DNA from 2 places in the Sphingopyxis sp. DBS4 genome. Region 2 is predicted to be linked to the other one. Evidence: riboswitches for the same ligand, from Rfam matches in the RefSeq annotation. Region 2 holds a riboswitch; the other holds the start of a gene.
What was found. Region 2 has a riboswitch for cobalamin ahead of NP825_RS00640 (TonB-dependent siderophore receptor). Riboswitches for the same ligand answer to the same signal wherever they lie in the genome.

Region 1 (3,375 bases), on a different replicon from region 2:
ACAGGCAATGCGGTGGATGAACGCTTAGCGTTACTGCGCTTCAGGTCGATCGCCGACATGGCGAGGGAAGAGGGCGAGCCACCTACGGCCGCAACTTCTTCATCCACACAGCGTGGTCTCGGGCTCCGGGTATCCTTTGGCCGCACAGGTACGGCATAAACCTCGCCGTAACCCGGCACGATGACCGTGCGCGCAACCGCACGGGGATCATCGGTTGGCACGGGCTGGACAAGAACAGTGCCGCGTCCCGGCACATAGACCATGCGCGGTTGCGGAGCCTTCTGGTCGGCCGACTGCGCGGCGATCGGCGAGGCCGCGCCGATCGCGAGCATCAAGGCTGCTACGGTCGAAGCCCTATGGCGCATGAAAAAACACATGAACTGAACCAGGGAGAGCATCAAGCATTGCCGGCTGAGTTATCGCGACACTTCTATAGACTTTGTGAATCAATGGGCGGCTTTTGATTCAAAGAAGTCGTCGGACAACGCAGAGCTGATTTTGTAGGCTTTGCGCCATGAAAGGCGCAATTATCCCCGATGCGATCGAGTTGGTGGCGCTCGATCCGGCGCGCAACATCCGCCGGCGCTATAGTATCACCGCGAGCCTCGACCTGTTCGGCATGATCGTTGTCGAAACCCGTTGGGGCCGGATCGGCACACGCGGCCAGGCGCAGCGCCACGCCTTTCCCGATCGCGCGGCGGCCGAGCGTCATATCGCCGCCACTCTGCGCCGGCGGGGCACCGCCAAAATCCGGATCGGAGTGCCTTATAGACCAATGACAGTCGCCGGCGATTGGACGGAGAGCGTTTAAACGGAGCCGTGCTACTATCAATCTCGGCTCGCCTTTGATGAAAGGGCGAGGATCGTATCGACATCGATATGTCGTTCGAGTTCGGCGGCAAGACCATCGAGCGCGGCATCGACCGAGGCGTGATAATCGACGCCCGCGCCATTGCCGCCGAGCCGCGCGATCCATGCTGCCCGCTGCCGGGCATCCGCCAGCAGCCCATGAAGATAGGTGCCCGAGACCAAGCCGTCTGCGCTCACGGCACCATCGTTGCGGCCGCTGTCGAGCCGCACGAGCGGGCGCTCTGTATCGGGACCAAAGGTAGCGCCGATGTGCATCTCATAGCCCTCACACCGCGCGCCCAGCGCCTCGCCCGCGACCCGCCGCAACGTCTTTTCTCCAGCTAGCACGGTTTCGACATCAAGCAGGCCGAGGCCCGCCACATCAGCCTGTGCGCCCTCGATGCCGTCCGGGTCTGCGATGCGCTTGCCGAGCATCTGATAACCACCGCACAGGCCCAAAACCGCGCCGCCATGACGATGGTGGGCGAGGATATCAATGTCCCAGCCTTCGCGCCGGATCGCGGCAAGATCGGCGATGGTCGCCTTGGAGCCCGGCAGCACGATCAAAGCAGCCTCGACCGGGATTGGCTGACCCGGGGAAATCATCGCCAATTCTATGCCCGGTTCGAGCTTGAGCGGATCGAGATCGTCGAAATTGGAGATGCGCGGCGTGACGAGGCAGGCGATGAGCAATCGGCCGGAGGCGAGCGCTTGCCGCCTTTCGAGCACGACCGCATCCTCGCTCGGGAGCCGCGCGCACTCTGCGAGCCACGGCACCACGCCGAAGCCGGGCCAGCCCGAAAGGCGCTCGATGTCGCGATAGCGGTCCTCGAACAGCGCGGGATCACCGCGAAACTTGTTGATGAGGAATCCCTGGATCATCGCCGCGTCTTCGGGATCGATCCCCGGCTGCGGGATCGTTGAAGTCGATCCCGTCCACAAAGACCAGCGTGTGGTTCGCCTCCGCTCCGCGAATGCGTATCTGGGTGAGCGAGCCCTGCGTGCCCGATGACGCGACCGTGAGGCGGATAAGGTCGAGCGCGAGGGGCTGGCCCAGTGACTCGATCGTCTTGGCATCGAGCTGGAGGCGGGCACGTCAGCGGACGCTACGGGCACCAGCGCAGCGGTAACGACGATATCGGGCGGCACCGCGCCGTCCACGGTGACAGGTCCGGCAGCGGCAGCGGCAAGAAGTAGGGCGATGGGCATGGAAATTCCTCCGGGTAATGCGACATACGTTGTCGCCCCAGAGGATCGGCACGGTCCCGCCAAAGGCCCACACTTCTCCACGCGCTTGCGGCTGGACCCGGCCGGGCGCGGACGACGGCGAGGGTAGGTTCCCGACTTGCCGGCTCAACCCGAAGGCTCGCGCACTGGCATTACGGTTGCGGGCACAGCGCCGGAATCACACCGGCTTCCCTTTTCACCGTCCCCCCGCATCCGCCCAATGGCAGCGCGTGGACGGCACCTTCGCTTAGCGTACTGCTTAAGGGTGGGCGGAAAGGAGTGTCAATGTGAAGAAGGCCAGTTATGGGCACGCTCGCCATTATCTGGGTGATGCGTAACTCAAAACTTTTGCATCAGGGCGATGGTGCTTGAAACAGGGATACTGGCAGCAGAACAGCGCCAGAATGTGCATCAGATTTTTGCATCACGGAGAGGCGCAGATTTCTGCGCTTTCTAGTCTGATGCAAAACTTGTGAGTTCTGCATCAGCGGGGGGTGTTCTCCTGTTTTTCGTCTCAACCGCGCGGGGTTTCGGGCAACTAAAACCGTGCTGAGGCTGTCTGTCGATCATCGGTGCTCAGATTTCCGCATCATGTTTTCAATTAGGGTCTGGCGATTAGCTGACGTGACGCTCGCGCGATGGTGATGTAGAGGCGCTTTGCCGAGAATAGAGTAGCAGGGTGGTGTCTCCTGCGTTCGCTACGCGGATCTTCCCTGCCACGGCGTTAACTTGAAATGGTTCAGGGGCGCTTCGCATAACATGCTGGCCCGCTGATCCGACGAGCGGAGCCGAACATGAATTACGTCTATCTTGCCATAGCGATCATTTCCGAAGTGATCGGCACCACGTTTATGAAACAGTCCGAGGGCTTTACCAGGCTCGTGCCTAGCCTCGTTACGGCTTTGGCCTATGCAATCGCATTCTTCTTCCTCTCACAAACTCTCAAAACTATCCCCACCGGCGTCGCCTACGCCATTTGGTCAGGGGCAGGCATCGTTCTGATCGCTACCGCCGCAGCAGTTTTCCAGGGTCAAAAACTCGACGCTCCAGCCATGATCGGGATGGGACTTATCATCTGCGGTGTGATCGTGATGAACGTCTTTTCCAAAGCGACAGGGCACTAAAATGCGGAGTTAGCAGATACCGTCGCTCAACTTCCATTGAACCTGTTGTTCCAAAGCAGCATTCTAATCGAGATGCTAGGATAGTCAGATCAAAAGTTTTGCATCGAGGCTGACCCGGCAACAATTTGGACCTTGCCCATACAGAAATCTGACGCGGATTCACGCGCCGTTCTAT
Region 2 (3,375 bases):
CTTGAAGCCTTCGCCATAGCTTGCGCGCAGCACGGTGCCGGTGGCGAGCCGCCACACGCCGCCCGCGGCGAACAAAGTCTGGCCGCCGTAGCGGTTGTGGTCGTCGTAGCGAACGCCGCCGTTCAGCGTCAGCCCGGCGACCGGCTCGACGCTGAGCTGGCCATAGACGCTCGTGATTTCGGCCTTGCCGCGCGCGAAGGCGGGGAGCGGCATCGCGAGCGAGGCCGAGGGCGAGCGGCTGCGGAACGAGGAGCGCTCATTCTCCACCCCGAAGATCGCGTGGATCCGGTCGCTGACGTCGAAGCTGCCCTGATATTCCCAGCGCTTGTTGCGGCCGTCGGCCTCGAAGCTGCGCGGCCGGGCGCGGTCGGGGTTGAAATTGTCGCGGTTGGTGTCGGTATAGGCATAGGCGATCCGGTTGCGGAAACGCCCATCGGCGAGCGCGACGTTCAGGCCCGCATAGCCGACGAATTCCTTGCTCAGCCCATAATCGGCGCTGTCGGCGCTGAAGCCGTCGAATTCGACCCGCCCGCTCGCATAGGTGCCGCGAAGGTCGACGCTGATAGTGTCGGCGAGCGCCAGCTCGGCGCGGCCCGACAGATTGTAATTGCGATAGCCGTCGCGTTCCTTGCCGCCGAACGCCCGGGCGTAGGAGGAAATGCCGTCGGTGGTGAAGCGCTGGCCGCCGATGCGCCAGGCGAGGGGGCCGGTGCGGCCGCCGATCGCGGCGCGCGCGCTGACCGTCTCACGCGAGCCCGCCTCGACGTCGAAGCTGCCTTCGAGCGGCTTTTCGGGGGTCGCGGTGACGATATTGACCACGCCGCCGATCGCCTGGCTGCCCCACAGGATCGATTGCGGCCCGCGCAGCACCTCGATCCGCGCGATATCGCCGGCGAGCAGGTTGGCGAAGTTGAAGCCGCCGCCGGTCGACGAGGGATCGTTGAGCTTCACCCCGTCGATCACCACCACCGTATGTTCGGATTCGGCGCCGCGGATGCGGAGCGAGGTCGACGTGCCATAGCCGCCGTTGCGCGAGATGCTGATGCCCGGCGTGCGGAGCAGCAATTCGGTGACGCCGATATCCTGGCTACGGTCGATCGCCTCCTTGTCGAGCACGGCCACCGACGCGGGAATTTCGTCGAGCGTCAGCGGTGCGCGCGTCGCGGTGACGATGATGCTGTCGGCGTCGGCGGCTTCGTCGGCGAAAGCAGGCAGCGCGGCCGCGATGGCGGCCACGGAAAGCGTGGTACGAAAAACAGTCCTGAACATGGATAACCCCATCGACAAGGCCGCTTGCGCGCAGGGTCGATGGAGCCCGCCCCATGGGGACGCACGACATCGGCCCGTGCGTGCGCACGGCCACCTTTGTCGTCGCTCGGGTTCACTCCCCGTCCGCCCGGCACACCCTGTCCGCACGAAAGACGACGGCGACGGGCAGGTCTCCTGGCTCGCGGGTCGGTGCCGGTTCGGGCCGCCTTCTCGGGACTTCAAGTCCCAATGGCATGTGGCCCGATGGCTCTCCGCTTACAGTTGCAGGGGCAGCCGGGGTCTTGCACCCCGTTCCCTTTTGATCCCCTTTCGGGGAACCTGTCGCTGGACGCGCCCCTAACGCAATATCGGGGCGGCGGTCAATTGCTGCGTTGCAACAGCGATCAGGCGGCCTTCATCCACACGACGAGCGCGAAGCGTGTCGCGCGCGCCGGCAGGGTGCGGTGCGGGGTGAAGCGGTCGAGGAACAGCGCGGTTCCGGCCGGGCAATCGGGGCGGACGCGCGGCAGGTCGGCGAGGCGATAGTCGGGGATTTCAAAGCCATCCGCGACCTGCTCGCCCAGCGGTGCCGGCTGGCGCGCCGCCGCGACCTCCAGTCCGCCGCTTTCCGGCCCCCCGCTCTCTGGCCCCACGTCGCCGAGCGGAATCCACGCGGTCACCAGCACCTTACCGCAGCCGGTGCCGTCGTCGCGCGCGACGTCGCTGTGCCACGCGTGGCGATGTTCGGGGAAGCAGGCGATGCTGGCGCGGACGCGGACGATCCGGCCCGCCAGCTTGCGGCCGCAGAGCGCTTCGGCCGTCTCGATCAGCCGCGGATCGTTGGCCAGCGCTTGCAATCGCGGTCCGCGATGCGCGTCGGTGCAGATCGCGACGCGGAGCAGGTTCGCGATGCTGCGTTCGTGGGCGTAGACCCGGTCGATCCGCTCGGTCAGCGGAGCGTCGGGACAGCTCTGTTCGAACGGCAGATACAGCGCGCGCGACACGCGGTCGATATGTTCGGCGATGTCCTCGCGCGCCGCGAGGATGCTCGCGCGATCGAACAATGGCACGGCGGCATAGCCCTGTTCGGCGAACTGCGTCGCGGGGGTCATCGCGCGCGCCCGAGCGTCGTCACCGTCGGCCAGTCGCCGCCGGTTTCGACCCGTGCGTCGATGCCGTAGACGGCGCGCAACAGGTCGGCGGTCAGGACCGTGGGCGGGGTCCCGTCGGCGACGATCCGGCCCTTGTCGACAATCAGCAACCGGTCGCAATAGCGCGCCGCCATGCTGAGGTCGTGGAGCACCGCGATGACCAGCGCGCCGGCGTCGGCTTCGGCGCGGAGCAGGTCCATCGCGTCGATCTGGTGGCCGGGGTCGAGGCTGGCGAGCGGCTCGTCGGCGATCAGCGCGGCGGCCTCGACCGCGAGCGCGCGGGCGAAAAGGACGCGGGCGCGCTCTCCCCCCGACAATTCGGTCGCGATCCGGTCCCGGAGCCCGAGGACGTCGGCGCGTTCCATCGCGCGCTCGATCGCGGCGGTATCGGCGGCCGAGACGCGCGACATCGGGGCGAGGTGCGGCAGGCGACCGAGCCCGACGAGCCGCTCGACGGTCAGCGGCCAGTGCAGGGTCTGCCCCTGCGGCAGATAGGCGACGCGCCGGGCGAGGTCGGCGCGCGGTATCGCGGCGGCGTCGGTGCCGTCGATTTGCACCGTTCCGCTTGCGGGAACGAGCGCGAGCATCGCACGGGCGAGCGTCGACTTGCCCGCGCCGTTGGGGCCGACGATTCCGGTCAGCGTGCCCGGCACGAACGTCGCGTTCGCATCCGCGACCACGACGCGATGGCCGAGCGTGACTCCGACCCGTTCGAGCGCGATCGTCACCATAGCCTTTTCTCCCGCATCAGATGGACGAGAAAGACCGGAACGCCGAGGAAGGCGGTGACGACGCCGAGCTTCAATTCGTTCGTCGTCGGGATGATCCGCACCCCAAGGTCGGCGAGCGTCAGCAGCGCCGCGCCGCCGATCGCCGAGGGGAGCAGGATCGCCGACGGGCTGCGGTCGGTGAGCGGGCGGATCAGGTGCGGGACGATCAGCCCGACGAAACCGATCGCCCCCGATACCGCGACCGC

Region 1: linked by a shared signal. The riboswitch ahead of NP825_RS22995 (TonB-dependent receptor) and the one ahead of NP825_RS00640 (TonB-dependent siderophore receptor) in region 2 are both predicted to bind cobalamin.

The regions. Positions count from the first base shown of each region.
Region 1 covers NZ_CP102387.1:26,325-29,699, forward strand. Annotated here, with positions in the region: gene NP825_RS22980 (hypothetical protein) at 1-398, opposite strand, end outside; gene NP825_RS22985 (WGR domain-containing protein) at 515-811, shown strand; partial or broken gene NP825_RS22990 (cobyric acid synthase) at 829-1,752, opposite strand; gene NP825_RS22995 (TonB-dependent receptor) at 1,694-1,915, opposite strand; cobalamin riboswitch at 2,163-2,336, opposite strand; gene NP825_RS23000 (SMR family transporter) at 2,871-3,200, shown strand.
Region 2 covers NZ_CP102384.1:144,096-147,470, forward strand. Annotated here, with positions in the region: gene NP825_RS00640 (TonB-dependent siderophore receptor) at 1-1,269, opposite strand, end outside; cobalamin riboswitch at 1,416-1,606, opposite strand; gene NP825_RS00645 (hypothetical protein) at 1,653-2,360, opposite strand; gene NP825_RS00650 (ABC transporter ATP-binding protein) at 2,357-3,130, opposite strand; gene NP825_RS00655 (iron ABC transporter permease) at 3,124-3,375, opposite strand, start outside.